Regions from separate parts of the Streptomyces sp. NPDC006997 genome, predicted to be linked through region 1. Evidence: riboswitches for the same ligand, from Rfam matches in the RefSeq annotation. Region 1 holds a riboswitch; the other holds the start of a gene.
What was found. Region 1 has a riboswitch for glycine ahead of gcvP (aminomethyl-transferring glycine dehydrogenase). Riboswitches for the same ligand answer to the same signal wherever they lie in the genome.
Positions count from the first base shown of each region.

Region 2: linked by a shared signal. The riboswitch ahead of gcvT (glycine cleavage system aminomethyltransferase GcvT) and the one ahead of gcvP (aminomethyl-transferring glycine dehydrogenase) in region 1 are both predicted to bind glycine.

Region 1 is NZ_JBEYHH010000032.1:72,175-79,310, reverse strand. It holds gene ABZ659_RS27700 (DNA polymerase IV) at 1-916, shown strand, start outside; gene ABZ659_RS27695 (PRC-barrel domain-containing protein) at 1,091-1,432, opposite strand; glycine riboswitch at 1,584-1,679, shown strand; gene gcvP (aminomethyl-transferring glycine dehydrogenase) at 1,855-4,740, shown strand; gene ABZ659_RS27685 (ABC transporter ATP-binding protein) at 4,830-5,882, opposite strand; gene ABZ659_RS27680 (ABC transporter permease) at 5,927-6,748, opposite strand; gene modA (molybdate ABC transporter substrate-binding protein) at 6,745-7,136, opposite strand, start outside.
Region 2 is NZ_JBEYHH010000001.1:25,942-33,077, reverse strand. It holds gene ABZ659_RS00130 (enhanced serine sensitivity protein SseB C-terminal domain-containing protein) at 1-59, opposite strand, end outside; gene ABZ659_RS00125 (enhanced serine sensitivity protein SseB) at 252-1,019, opposite strand; gene ABZ659_RS00120 (AAA family ATPase) at 1,085-1,759, opposite strand; glycine riboswitch at 2,109-2,204, shown strand; gene gcvT (glycine cleavage system aminomethyltransferase GcvT) at 2,370-3,488, shown strand; gene gcvH (glycine cleavage system protein GcvH) at 3,603-3,983, shown strand; gene glyA (serine hydroxymethyltransferase) at 3,998-5,260, shown strand; gene ABZ659_RS00100 (L-serine ammonia-lyase) at 5,332-6,699, shown strand; gene ABZ659_RS00095 (glycosyltransferase family 2 protein) at 6,793-7,136, opposite strand, start outside.

The DNA.
Region 1 (7,136 bases):
GCTGGCGAAGATCGCCTCCGAGCAGGCCAAGCCCGACGGGCTCGTGGTGATCGAGCCTGGTACCGAGCGGGCGCTGCTGGGGCCGCTGCCGGTGCGGACGCTGCCGGGGGTGGGGCCCGCGACCGGTGACCATCTGCGGCGGGCCGGGATCACCACGGTGGGGGAGATCGCCGAGGCGGGGGAGGACGAGCTGGTCCGGCTGCTGGGGAAGGCGCACGGCCACGCGCTGTACGCGATGGCGTTGGCGCGGGACGAGCGGGCGGTGGTGGCTGAGCGGGAGACCAAGTCCGTCTCGGTCGAGGACACGTATGACGTGGACATCCACGACCGGGTGCGGGTGGGGCTGGAGGTGCAGCGGCTCGCGGAGCGGTGTGTGCGGCGGTTGCGGGCGGCGGGGTTGTCCGGGCGGACGATCGTGCTGAAGGTGCGGCGGTACGACTTCTCGACGCTGACGCGGTCGGAGACGCTGCGGGGGCCTACGGATGATGCGGTGGTGGTGCGGGAGGCTGCCGCGCGGTTGTTGGAGGGGGTGGACACGACCGGGGGCGTGCGGTTGTTGGGGGTAGGGGTGAGTGGGCTCGCGGACTACACGCAGGAGGACTTGTTCGCGCAGGCGGTGGGAGGCGGGGAGGAGGTGGGGGGTGAGTCGGAGGAACGGCTGGATGGTGAGGAGGGGGAGCGGGAGCGGCGGGACGGGGAGGTTGGTGTGGGGGGTGAGCGGCGGTGGGCGCCGGGGGTCGATGTGCGTCACGCGGAGTACGGGTACGGGTGGGTGCAGGGGAGTGGCGTGGGGCGGGTGACCGTGCGGTTTGAGACGCCGGGGTCGTTGCCCGGTCGGGTGCGGACGTTCCTGATCGGGGATCCGGAGTTGGTGGGGGTGGAGCCGTTGCCGTTGGTGCCGGGGGTTCCAGCGTGAGCCGGGGTGGGGGCCGGCGTGGGGGCCGGCGTGGGGGTGGGGCGCGCGGCCCGGCGCTGCGGGGTGCCTCTCCCAAGCTCTGCCAGCAGGGGTACCCCCAGCGCCCACCCGTGCCGCCCCGGCGGCACGGCTGTCCGCAGTTCGGCGAGCAGGTGGGTCTGTGGAGCTGGGGGCTCAGGCGTCGGCCTCTTCTGTGGGGGCGGGGGTGATGTCCAGGGCGTAGTGGTGGTAGAGCTGGAGTTCCTGTTCGGGGGAGAGGTGGCGGCCTACGCCGAAGTCGGGGGCGTCCTTGATCAGGGTGCGGTCGAAGGGGACGTGGAGGGTGCCGTCGACCAGTTCGCTGGGTTCGAGGGGGACGAAGGCGTCCCTGCTGAAGAGGCCGGTGCGTATGGCGGCCCATTCGGGGACGCCGGTGGCGTCGTCGAGGTAGACCTCGTCGACGGTGCCGATCTTGACGCCGTTGCGGTCGAACGCCTTGCGGCCGATCAGGTTGCGCGGATCGATGTCGGTCTGCACGGGCCCTCCAACTGGTCGCAAGTCATCCGTTACGGCGTGGCTCGTAGCGGTTCGGGCGCTTTGCTCCGGTTACTACGAAAGGGCAGATTGAGGAGGGCGGCCACTCGAAGAAGTCGGTCTTGTGTGCGCTGGTAGGCTGGCAGACGGCTGCTGACCCTGTGCGGGAGAGTCCTCCAGACACCATCGGAGGCGCCGAAGGAGCAAATCCTCCCCGGAATCTCTCAGGCCCACGTACCGCACGGACGAGGTCACTCTGGAAAGCAGGGCGGGTGTCGACGGCGTCCGCCCTCACCGACGGTGAAAACCGGAGGCCCGCGGGTGTCCGGTGAAGCTCTCAGGTTGAGATGACAGAGGGGGAGGCCGTTGGGGCACCCGTTTCGCGGTGTCCCCCGAAGGTCGTGTCAGACCATGGAGGCCTCCGTATGACCGCCCATCGCATTCCCCTCGCCGAGCTCGAGCGGGGCATCGCCTTCGAGCAGCGCCATATCGGACCCGACCAGGAGGCGCGGGCGAAGATGCTCGCGCAGGTCGGCTACGGCTCGCTCGACGAGTTGACCGCCGCCGCGGTCCCGGATGTGATCAAGAACGCCGAGTCGCTGGAGCTGCCGGAGGCGCGGAGCGAGGCCGAGGTGCTGGCCGAGCTGCGGTCGCTGGCGGACCGTAACCAGGTGCTCGGTTCCATGATCGGGCTTGGGTACTACGGGACCTTCACACCGCCCGTGATCTTGCGCAACGTCATGGAGAACCCGGCCTGGTACACGGCCTACACGCCCTACCAGCCGGAGATCTCCCAGGGGCGACTCGAGGCGCTGCTGAACTTCCAGACCGTCGTCGCCGACCTCACCGGGCTGCCGACCTCGGGCGCATCGTTGCTCGACGAGGGCACCGCCGCCGCCGAGGCCATGGCGCTGTCGCGGCGCATGGGCAAGAACAAGAAGGGCCTCTTCCTGGTCGACGCGGACGCCCTGCCGCAGACCATCGCCGTGATACGGACCCGCGCCGAGCCGACCGGGGTGGAGGTCGTCGTCGCCGACCTGAGCGGGGGGATCCCGGCCGACGTCGCCGGGCGGGAGATCAACGGGGTGCTGCTCCAGTACCCCGGCGCCTCCGGCGTCGTACGGGACCTGGCGCCCGTGATCGCGCAGGCCCACGAGCTGGGTGCGGTCGTCACCGTCGCCGCCGACCTGCTGGCGCTCACGCTGCTGAAGTCGCCGGGTGAGCTGGGCGCGGACATCGCGGTCGGTACGACCCAGCGGTTCGGTGTGCCGATGGGCTTCGGCGGGCCGCACGCCGGTTACATGGCCGTACGGGAGAAGTTCGCGCGCAGCCTGCCCGGGCGGCTCGTGGGGGTCTCCGTGGACGCCGACGGGCACAAGGCGTACCGGCTCGCGTTGCAGACGCGGGAGCAGCACATCCGGCGTGAGAAGGCCACCAGCAACATCTGTACCGCTCAGGTGCTGCTCGCCGTGATGGCCGGGATGTACGCCGTGTACCACGGGCCCGAGGGGCTGAAGGGGATCGCCGCGCGGACGCACAGGTACGCCGCCATCCTCGCCGCCGGGCTCGTCGCCGGGGGCGTCGAGGTCGTGCACGGGTCCTTCTTCGACACCGTCACCGCGCGGGTTCCCGGGCGTGCCGGTGCGGTCGTCGAGGCCGCCCGGGACAACGGCGTCAACCTGCGGCGCGTCGACGCCGACCAGGTGTCGATCGCCTGTGACGAGACCACCACCCGGGCGCAGCTGGCCGCCGTATGGGACGCCTTCGGGGTCGAGGGTGACGTCGAGGCGCTGGATGAGGGGAGCGCGGACGCGCTGCCGGAGGCGTTGCTGCGGGGTGACGAGTTCCTGACCCATCCCGTCTTCCGCCAGCACCGGTCCGAGACCGCCATGCTGCGGTACCTGCGGCGGCTCGCCGACCGGGACTACGCGCTGGACCGGGGCATGATCCCGCTGGGCTCCTGCACGATGAAGCTCAACGCGACCACCGAGATGGAGCCGGTCACCTGGCCGGAGTTCGGTCAGCTGCACCCGTTCGCGCCCGCCGAGCAGGCCGGGGGCTACCTCACGCTCATCCGTGAGCTGGAGGAGCGGCTCGCCGAGGTCACCGGGTACGACAAGGTCAGCCTCCAGCCCAACGCCGGGTCGCAGGGGGAGCTGGCCGGTCTGCTCGCCGTACGCGGGTACCACCGGGCCAACGGGGACGAGCAGCGGACCGTGTGTCTGATCCCGTCCTCCGCGCACGGGACCAACGCGGCGAGCGCCGTGATGGCCGGGATGAAGGTCGTCGTCGTGCAGACCGCCGAGGACGGCGAGATCGACGTCGAGGACCTCCGGGCGAAGATCGAGCGGTACCGTGACGAGCTGGCGGTGCTGATGATCACGTACCCGTCCACGCACGGCGTGTTCGAGGAGCACGTCGCCGACATCTGCGCCCGGGTCCACGAGGCCGGGGGGCAGGTCTACGTCGACGGGGCCAACCTCAACGCGCTGGTCGGGCTCGCCAGGCCGGGCCACTTCGGCGGCGACGTCTCCCACCTGAACCTGCACAAGACGTTCTGCATCCCGCACGGCGGCGGCGGTCCCGGAGTCGGCCCGGTGGCCGTACGGTCCCACCTGGCGCCGTACCTGCCGAACCACCCGCTCCAGCCCGCGGCCGGGCCTGAGACGGGCGTGGGGCCCGTCTCCGCGGCGCCCTGGGGCTCCGCGGGCATCCTGCCCATCTCCTGGGCGTACGTCCGGCTGATGGGCGGCGAGGGGCTCAAGCGGGCCACCCAGGTGGCCGTCCTCAGCGCCAACTACATCGCCAAGCGGCTCGAACCGCACTACCCGGTGCTCTACACCGGGCCGGGCGGGCTCGTCGCGCACGAGTGCATCATCGACCTGCGGCCGCTGACCAAGGCGACCGGCGTGAGCGTCGACGACGTCGCCAAGCGGCTCATCGACTACGGCTTCCACGCGCCGACGATGTCGTTCCCGGTGGCCGGGACGCTGATGATCGAGCCGACCGAGTCGGAGGACCTGGTCGAGCTGGACCGGTTCTGCGAGGCGATGATCGCCATACGCGGGGAGATCGAGAAGGTCGGGGCGGGGGAGTGGCCCGCCGACGACAACCCGCTGCGCAACGCTCCGCATACCGCGGCTTCTGTCGGTGGGGCCTGGGAGCACGCCTACAGCCGGGAGGACGCGGTGTTCCCGGGTGGGGTGTCCGTCGCGGACAAGTACTGGCCGCCGGTGCGGAGGATCGACCAGGCCTTCGGGGACCGGAACCTGGTGTGTTCCTGCCCGCCGCTGGACGCGTACGAGGACTGAGGGCCGTTCCTCGGGTGCGGGTGTGTTGTGGCCGGTCGCGCGGTTGCCCGCACCCCTGAGGGGCGCTTCCCTGAGCGCGTTCCGATGACTTACGCCGGGTAGGCGTGCGTCTGGGACGCCTTCACCGTGGCCCAGACCTTCGCTCCCGGGTGCAGGTCCAGTTCCGCCGCCGCGATCGTCGTCAGGTCGGCCGTGAGGGTGAGGTCGCCCTTCAGGGCGGCGCGGATCTGGTCGCCGTGTGTCTCCAGGCCCGTGACCTCGCAGTGCCAGAGGTTGCGGGCGCTGGAGCCGGTGGGGCGGGCGCGGTGCAGGGTGACCGCGTTCGGGGGGAAGGCGACGAACGCCGGGCCCGTGAGGTGTTCCGTGGTGGTGATCGCCGGTCCGGTGGTCACGTGGACCGTGTGGCCGTCCGCCTCGCCCTGGTAGAGGTTCAGGCCCACCAGCTGGGCGATGTAGTCGGTGCGCGGGCGGCGGGCGATGTCCGCGGGGGTGCCCTCCTGGACGACCCGGCCGTCCTCGACCACCACCAGACGGTCGGCCAGCACCATGGCGTCGAGCGGGTCGTGGGTGACGAGGACGGCGACCGCCTCGAAGTCCGCCAGATGGCGGCGGAGCCCGGCGCGCACCTCAAGGCGGGTACGGGCGTCCAGCGCGGCCAGGGGCTCGTCCAGGAGGAGCAGCCGGGGGTGGGTGGCCAGGGCGCGGGCGAGGGCCACGCGCTGCGCCTGGCCGCCGGAGAGCCGCCGGGGCCTGGCGGTGGCGTGGTCGGTGAGGCCCATGCGGGCCAGCCACTCGGCCGCCCGCGCGCGGGCCGCCGCCTTGGGCACTCCCCGGCAGCGCGGGCCGAACGCCACGTTGTCGAGGGCCGTGAGGTGCGGGAAGAGCAGGTAGTCCTGGAAGACGACGCCGACCGGGCGGGACTCGGGCGGGGTGCCGTCCAGGTCGCGGCCGTCGAGGCGCAGGTGGCCGCCGGTGAGCGGGGTGAGGCCGGCGAGGGCGCGCAGGGCGGTGGTCTTGCCCGCGCCGTTGGGTCCGAGGAGCGCGACGACGTCGCCGGGGGCGGCGCCGAGCGCGACGTCGAGGTGGAAGGCGCCGCGGTCGACGACGAGGTGGGCGTCGAGGCCGCCGCGGAGGTCGGTCATGGGAGGGGCTTCCCTGTCGGTCATGGGACGGGCTTCCCTGGGGGTCATGACGGGGTCAGCCAGCGGTCGCGCAGGCCCGCGAGGACCGCGATGGAGACGGCGAGCAGGACCAGGCTGAGGGCGATGGCCGCGGCGGGGTCGTTCTGGAGGGCGAGGTAGACCGCGAGCGGCATGGTCTGGGTGCGGCCCGGGAAGTTGCCGGCGAAGGTGATGGTCGCGCCGAACTCCCCGAGGGCGCGCGCCCAGGCGAGTACGGCACCGGCGGCGACGCCCGGCGCGATCAGCGGCAGGGTCACGCGTCGGAACGCGGTGAAGCGGGACGCGCCGAGAGTGGTGGCGGCCTCCTCGTAGCGGGGGTCGGCGGCGCGCAGGGTGCCCTCGACGCTGATGACGAGGAACGGCATCGCCACGAAGGTCTCCGCGAGGATCACGCCGGTGGTGGTGAACGGCAGGGTGACGCCGAACCAGGCGTCCAGCCACTGCCCGACGACGCCGTTGCGGCCGAGGGCGAGCAGCAGCGCCACACCGCCGACCACCGGCGGCAGCACCAGCGGCAGGGTCACCAGGGCCCGCACCAGGCGGCGGCCGGGGAAGTCGGTGCGGGCCAGCAGCCAGGCCAGCGGGACGCCGATGACCAGGCTCAGCGCGGTCGCCGAGGTGGCGCACACCAGCGACAGCCGCAGCGCCTGCCAGACCTCCTCGCTGGTCAGCTGGTCGGGCAGGGTCCGCCAGGGCGTCCGGACCAGCAGGGCGGCGAGGGGGAGCAGGAGGAAGGCCAGCCCGGCGAGGGCGGGGACGAGCAGCGGCAGCGGTACGGAACGGGTGCCACGGCGCCGTGTCCTACGGGTGGCCGGTGGGCTGGTCATGGGGCGAGGAAGCCGGCGTCCGTGAGGATCTTCCGGCCCTCGGCGGAGCGCACGAGGTCGATGAACGCCTGGCCGCCCTCCGCGTTGGGGGCGTCCTTCAGGCGGGCGATCGGGTAGTTGTTGACGGCCTGCGCGGACTCGGGGAAGGGGACGCCGGTCACCTTGCCGCCCGCGGCCCGGACGTCGGTGCGGTAGACGAGGGCGGCGTCGGCCTCCTTCAGCTCGACCTTGGTCAGGGCGCTCTTGACGTCCCGCTCGTAGGAGACCGGGGTGACGCTGACGCCGCCCGCTTCCAGGGACCGTTGGGCGGCGATGCCGCAGGGCACCGTCGCGTCGCACAGGACGACCTTCAGACCGGACTTGCCGAGGTCCTTCAGGGTGGTGATCT
Region 2 (7,136 bases), on a different contig from region 1:
GGTGTCACCTGGCGCAGCATGTGCTCGACCTGACCGGCCGCGGCGGTGCCAGCGCTCACCTTTTTACGCCCCTCTGTAAACGCCGATTCAGCTTGTGACCCTAGCGTAAGCCTCCGACGGTGGAGCGGGGCCGGGGCGTGCGCGGGTTCGCGCCCACGTGCGGGTTTCGCCGTGGTGGAGCGCGCCCACGCGGCGGAGCCGCACATGGATACGGCCCCGCACCCTGAGGCGGGCCGTCCTGCCCGGCGCTCCTATTGACCCGTTGTATAGAACGGCCGGACCCTTTCCCTCAGCCAGGTGATGACCGGGTCGTCGGAGACGTCCATGAGGACCAGGTTGACCGGCCACTTGACGGGGGTCCTGCCGAGGGCGCGGCCGAGGGCGTCCATGGGGCGCAGCCGCAGGTCGCCCTCCCACTGGGAGAGTTCGACGCCGACGAACATGACCGGGTCGCCGGTCTCGACGGCGGCGAGGCAGCGGCGGGCGGTGCGGACGACGCCGGTGGCCTCGAACTCGGCGGACGCGGCGGTGAGGAAGTCGACCGGGTCGTCCTGCCAGTCGGGCTCGAAGAGCCGGACCCGGCCGCCGCTGGCGAAGCCGTCGAGCGGGGTGCGCCCGGCCCGGCACAGCTCGGCCACGGCGGGCGGCGGCAGCGGGATGCCGACCACGCCGTCCGGGTTGACGGCGATGCCGACCTGCGGCGGCAGTCCGCGGGCGAACTCCACGGCGGGCGCGACGGTGTACGACATGTGCGCGCCGGTGACCTGGCGGAGCTGTTCCTCGGAGCTGAACACGGGGACGTACGCCTGGCCGTCGATCTCCAGGGTGGGCAGGTCGAGCGGGCCGCTCTGCGGGCCGCCGCCGCTGGGCAGCGGCACCCACAGGAAGCTGCGGCCGAGCACCTCGACGATGCGGGCCCCGGCCGAGGGCACGCCGAGGGAGGCGGAGAGCACCTCCTCCAGTTCGTTGCCGGGCCATCCGCCGTGCGAATGGGGGTGCGCCTGCGCCGGGATGTCCATCTGCTACCGCCTGCTCCGTACCGCCGTGTGGCTGAAAAGGCTAACGGCACCCGTCGTGCCGTCCCTCACCCGGTGAAGCCGATCCTGCGCAGCGCGTCCGCCGCGTCCCGGTCCAGGAGGACGGCCGAGCCGCAGCCGTCGGGCAGGTCGCCGCGCTCCACCCGGCGCAGCAGCCGGGCGGCGGCGCCGCGGTGGCGCAGGAACGCGTACCGGGAGACGCCGCGCCCGCGTGCGCGCTGGCCCGCGAGGGCCTGCCGGGGGGTGACGTCGAGCACCAGCAGGTGCAGGGTGCCGCCGCGGCGGCGGGCGGCGCGGGCCAGCCAGCCGCGCACCCACGCCTGGGTGCCGCAGTCGTGCACGACGACCGCCTCCCCGGCGCGCAGGGCGCGGCGCAGCCCGGCGTAGTGCGCGGCGCGGACGAGGGGGCGGTAGACGGCGTACGGCAGCCAGGACGGCGTACGGCTCTCCCAGCGGTCGCGGGCGTCCTGGGAGTCGACGCGGACGGTGCGGACCGTGCGGCGCATGAGGGTGGACTTGCCGCTGCCGGGCAGGCCGGTGACCACGACCAGGTCGCGGGGGCCGAAGAGCAGGGCGTGCGGGCTGTGGCCGCCGCGCTCGCGCAGGTCACGGACGACGGGGGCGGGTAGTGCGGGGGCGGTGGTCTGTGGGGTGGTGGCCTGTTCGGGCAGTGCGGGACCCGAGGTGGTGGCGTACGCCGCCGTGGTCCTGTTCACCGTGATCGTCCTCCCCGTGGGCGGGTCGTGTGCGTCCCGCCCGTCGACTGTAAAGCGAAGGTAATACGGGGTGTTCCGTCTTTTCGTGCGCTTCACGCAACAAGCCCGCTACAGCCGCCGTACAGGGCCGTGCGGCTGCGGCGCGGCGACGGTGCTGAGGCCGTGCGAAGGCCGTGGGAAGGCCGTGCGGCGGCCGTGCTGAGGCCGTGCGGCGGCCGTGCTGAGGCCGTGCGGCGGCCGTGCTGAGGCCGTGCGGCGGCCGTGCTGAGGCGGTGCGGCGGCCGTGCGAAGGCTCCCCCTGCCGCCCCGGGGCCAGGCGTGCAATGATGTGCCCGCCAACTGCATACCGGCCGTTTGAATCCGCGCGGGAGAGTTCCCAGCCAGCCGCTGGGGCGCCGAAGGAGCAAGTCCCTCCCTTGAATCTCTCAGGCCCCGTTACCGCGCGGGCGAGGCACATCTGAAAAGCGGGCCGCCCGTGCCGGTGGCCCCACCCAAGGTGCAAGTCATCTCCGTACGCGGTGCCCGCGCGCGGTCATGACGAACCTCTCAGGTTCCGATGACAGATGGGGAGGAACGACCTCGCCCCCGCCGTCATGCCCTGGGAGACGACCGACCGATGAGCAGTACCGAACCCCGCCGTACCGCGCTGGACGCCGTGCACCGCGCGCTCGGCGCCACCATGACCGACTTCGCGGGCTGGGACATGCCGCTGCGCTACGGCTCCGAGCGCGACGAGCACAACGCCGTGCGCACCCGGGCCGGGCTCTTCGACCTCTCCCACATGGGCGAGATCACCGTCACCGGCCCGCAGGCCGCCGCCCTGCTGAACCACGCCCTGGTCGGCAACATCGCCTCGGTCGGCGTCGGCCGGGCCCGCTACACCATGATCTGCCAGGAGGACGGCGGCATCCTGGACGACCTGATCGTCTACCGGCTGGCCGAGACCGAGTACATGGTGGTCGCCAACGCCTCCAACGCGCAGACCGTGCTGGACGCGCTGACCGAGCGCGCCGCGGGCTTCGACGCCGAGGTGCGCGACGACCGGGACGCCTACGCGCTGCTCGCCGTGCAGGGCCCCGAGTCCCCGGCGATCGTGAAGTCCCTCACCGACGCCGACCTGGACGGTCTGAAGTACTACGCCGGGCTGCCCGGCACGGTCGCGGGCGTCCCGGCGCTGATCGCGCGCACGGGTTACACCGGCGAGGACGGCTTCGAGCTGTTCGTGAAGCCGGAGCACGCCGTCGAGCTGTGGCAGGCGCTGACCAGGGCGGGCGAGGCGGCCGGTCTGGTGCCGTGCGGGCTGTCCTGCCGGGACACGCTCCGCCTGGAGGCGGGTATGCCGCTGTACGGCAACGAGCTGAGCACCTCCCTGACGCCCTTCGACGCCGGTCTCGGCCGGGTGGTGAAGTTCGAGAAGGAGGGCGACTTCGTCGGCCGTACGGCGCTGGCCCGGGCGGCGGAGCGGGCGGCGGCCGACCCGCCGCGGGTCCTGGTCGGCCTGGTCGCCGAGGGGCGCCGGGTCCCGCGCGCCGGGTACCCGGTCGTCGCCGACGGCGCGGTGGTCGGCGAGGTCACCTCGGGCGCCCCCTCCCCCACCCTGGGCCGGCCGATCGCGATGGCGTACGTCGACGCGGCGCACGCGGCGCCGGGCACGGCCGGGGTCGGCGTGGACATCCGGGGCAGCCACGAGCCGTACGAGGTGGTGGCCCTGCCGTTCTACAAGCGGCAGAAGTAGACACACCGGGCGCCGGGCCGTTGGCTGGACCCGAGCGTGTCCGGCCTGCCCACCAGCGCCGTCAGCAGTCCCCCTGACCAGCAGCACTCATCCTCGTACAGGAGAATTCAGGCCATGAGCAACCACCCCAAGCAGCTGCGTTACAGCAAGGAGCACGAGTGGCTGTCGGCCGCCGAGGACGGCGTCTCGACGGTCGGCATCACCGAGTTCGCGGCCAACGCGCTCGGCGACGTCGTCTACGCCCAGCTCCCCGAGGCCGGCTCCACGGTGACCGCGGGTGAGACCTGCGGCGAGCTGGAGTCGACCAAGTCGGTCAGCGACCTGTACTCGCCGGTGTCCGGTGAGGTCACCGAGGTCAACGACGACGTGGTGAACGACCCGTCGCTGGTGAACTCGGCGCCCTTCGAGGGCGGCTGGCTGTTCAAGGTGCGCGTCACCGAGGAGCCCGCCGACCTGCTCTCCGCCGACGAGTACGCCGCGCACACCGCGGACTGAGGAGTCGTATCCGGATGTCTGTCCTGAACACCCCCCTGCACGAGCTGGACCCGGCGGTCGCCGCCGCGGTCGACGCCGAGCTGCACCGCCAGCAGTCCACGCTGGAGATGATCGCCTCCGAGAACTTCGCGCCCGTCGCGGTGATGGAGGCGCAGGGCTCGGTCCTCACCAACAAGTACGCCGAGGGCTACCCGGGCCGCCGCTACTACGGCGGCTGTGAGCACGTCGACGTGGTCGAGCAGATCGCCATCGACCGCGTCAAGGAGCTGTTCGGCGCCGAGCACGCCAACGTGCAGCCGCACTCGGGCGCGCAGGCCAACGCGGCGGCGATGTTCGCGCTGCTGAAGCCCGGCGACACGATCATGGGCCTGAACCTCGCGCACGGCGGGCACCTGACCCACGGCATGAAGATCAACTTCTCCGGCAAGCTCTACGACGTCGTGGCCTACCACGTCGGCGAGGACGGCCGGGTCGACATGGCCGAGGTCGAGAAGCTGGCCAGGGAGAGCAGGCCGAAGCTGATCGTGGCGGGCTGGTCGGCGTACCCGCGCCAGCTCGACTTCGCCGAGTTCCGCCGGATCGCGGACGAGGTGGGCGCGTACCTGATGGTCGACATGGCGCACTTCGCGGGCCTCGTCGCGGCCGGTCTGCACCCGAACCCGGTCCCCCACGCGCACGTCGTCACCACCACCACACACAAGACGCTGGGCGGCCCGCGCGGCGGTGTGATCCTCTCCACGGCCGACCTCGCCAAGAAGATCAACTCCGCGGTCTTCCCTGGTCAGCAGGGTGGTCCGCTGGAGCATGTGATCGCCGCGAAGGCGGTCGCGTTCAAGGTCGCGGCGAGCGACGACTTCCAGGAGCGCCAGCGCCGTACCCTGGAAGGCGCCCGCGTCCTCGCCGAGCGCCTGGTGCGGGACGACGTCAAGGCGGTCGGCGTGGACGTGCTGTCCGGCGGCACGGACGTGCACCTGGTCCTGGTGGACCTGCGCCACTCCGAGCTGGACGGCCAGCAGGCCGAGGACCGCCTCCACGAGGTCGGCATCACCGTCAACCGCAACGCCATCCCGAACGACCCGCGGCCTCCGATGGTCACCTCGGGCCTGCGGATCGGCACGCCCGCCCTCGCGACCCGCGGCTTCACCGCCGAGGACTTCGCGGAGGTGGCGGACGTGATCGCGGAGGCCCTGAAGCCGTCCTACGACGTCGAGTCCCTGAAGTCCCGAGTAAAGGCCCTGGCGGACAAGCACCCCCTGTACCCCGGCCTGACCAAGTAAGTCCCGGGCGGCGCACCCGGTCCGAGACCCGGACCCCGGGTGCGCCGCCACCCCGCCCCTGAGGAGTGACCGTGGCCATCTCGGTCTTCGACCTGTTCTCGATCGGCATCGGCCCGTCCAGCTCCCACACGGTGGGCCCCATGCGGGCCGCCCGGATGTTCGCCCGCCGCCTGCGCAACGAGGGCGTCCTGCCCTCCGTCGCCACCGTCCGCGCCGAGCTGTACGGCTCCCTCGGCGCCACCGGCCACGGCCACGGCACCCCCAAGGCGGTCCTGCTCGGCCTGGAGGGCGCCTCCCCACGCACGGTGGACGTGGAGACCGCCGACGACCGGGTCGCGGCGATCAGGTCCGGCGGCCGTCTGAACCTCCTCGCCGAGCACGAGATCCCCTTCGACGCCGACAAGGACCTCAAGCTCCACCGCCGCAAGGCCCTCCCCTACCACGCCAACGGCATGACGCTGTGGGCGCACGACGCCTCGGGCGCCGAGCTGCTGTCCAAGACGTACTACTCGGTGGGCGGCGGTTTCGTCGTCGACGAGGACGCGGTGGGCGCGGACCGGATCAAGCTGGACGACACGGTCCTGAAGTACCCCTTCCGCACCGGCGACGAGCTGCTCCGCCTGACGCGCGAGACCGGCCTGTCGATCTCCGCCCTGATGCTGGAGAACGAGCGTGCCTGGCGCACCGAGGACGAGATACGCGCGGGGCTGCTGGAGATCTGGCGGGTCATGCGGGCGTGCGTGGAGCGCGGCATGTCCCGCGAGGGCATCCTCCCGGGCGGCCTGCGGGTACGCCGCCGCGCCGCCGTCACGGCCCGCCAGCTGCGCGCCGACGGCGACCCGCTCGCGCACGCCATGGAGTGGATCACCCTCTACGCGATGGCGGTGAACGAGGAGAACGCCGCGGGCGGCCGGGTCGTCACGGCCCCCACGAACGGCGCGGCGGGCATCATCCCGGCGGTCCTGCACTACTACGTCAACTTCATCCCCGGCGCCGACGAGGAGGGCGTGGTCCGCTTCCTCCTCGCCGCGGGTGCCATCGGGATGCTCTTCAAGGAGAACGCCTCCATCTCCGGCGCCGAGGTCGGCTGCCAGGGCGAGGTCGGCTCCGCCTGCTCGATGGCCGCGGGCGCCCTCGCCGAGGTGATGGGCGGCAGCCCCGAGCAGGTCGAGAACGCCGCCGAGATCGGCATGGAGCACAACCTCGGCCTCACCTGCGACCCGGTCGGCGGCCTCGTCCAGATCCCCTGCATCGAACGCAACGGCATGGCCGCGGTGAAGGCGGTCACCGCCGCCCGCATGGCCCTCCGCGGCGACGGCTCCCACAAGGTCTCCCTCGACAAGGTCATCAAGACCATGAAGGAGACCGGCGCCGACATGAGCGTGAAGTACAAGGAGACGGCTCGGGGCGGGCTGGCGGTGAACATCATCGAGTGCTGACCGGACGCTTCCTCGGCTCTCCCCGGGGCGTGCCGACATGGAGGGCTTGTTAACGGCGATCGAATGCCGGGTGTCCATTCTCCACTCTCCCCTTCAACCGTCTGACCTGCTGTTATGGTCCCGCCCGTGAACAACTCCGCTCTTCTTTCGGGCGAGCCGATATCGGCGCCGGTTTCGGGGGCTTCTCGGGCTGTGGCCCGGGTTTCCGCGCTGTTGGCGTGTGGTGCGCTGGTGTACTCGGTGGTGACCGCGCGGTTGCACGGGGATATCCGGTACGTGCTGGCCTGTCTGCGGAGCAGTGACTACTCGCCGTCGGAGACGTTCACGCACCGGCCGTTCTTCTACCGGTGGTTCCTGTACGGGCTGGACCAGCTCACCATCGGACCCACCGCCGTGCGGGAGGCCGTCCTGCGGCTGGCGGGGGCGCTGCCGTGTCT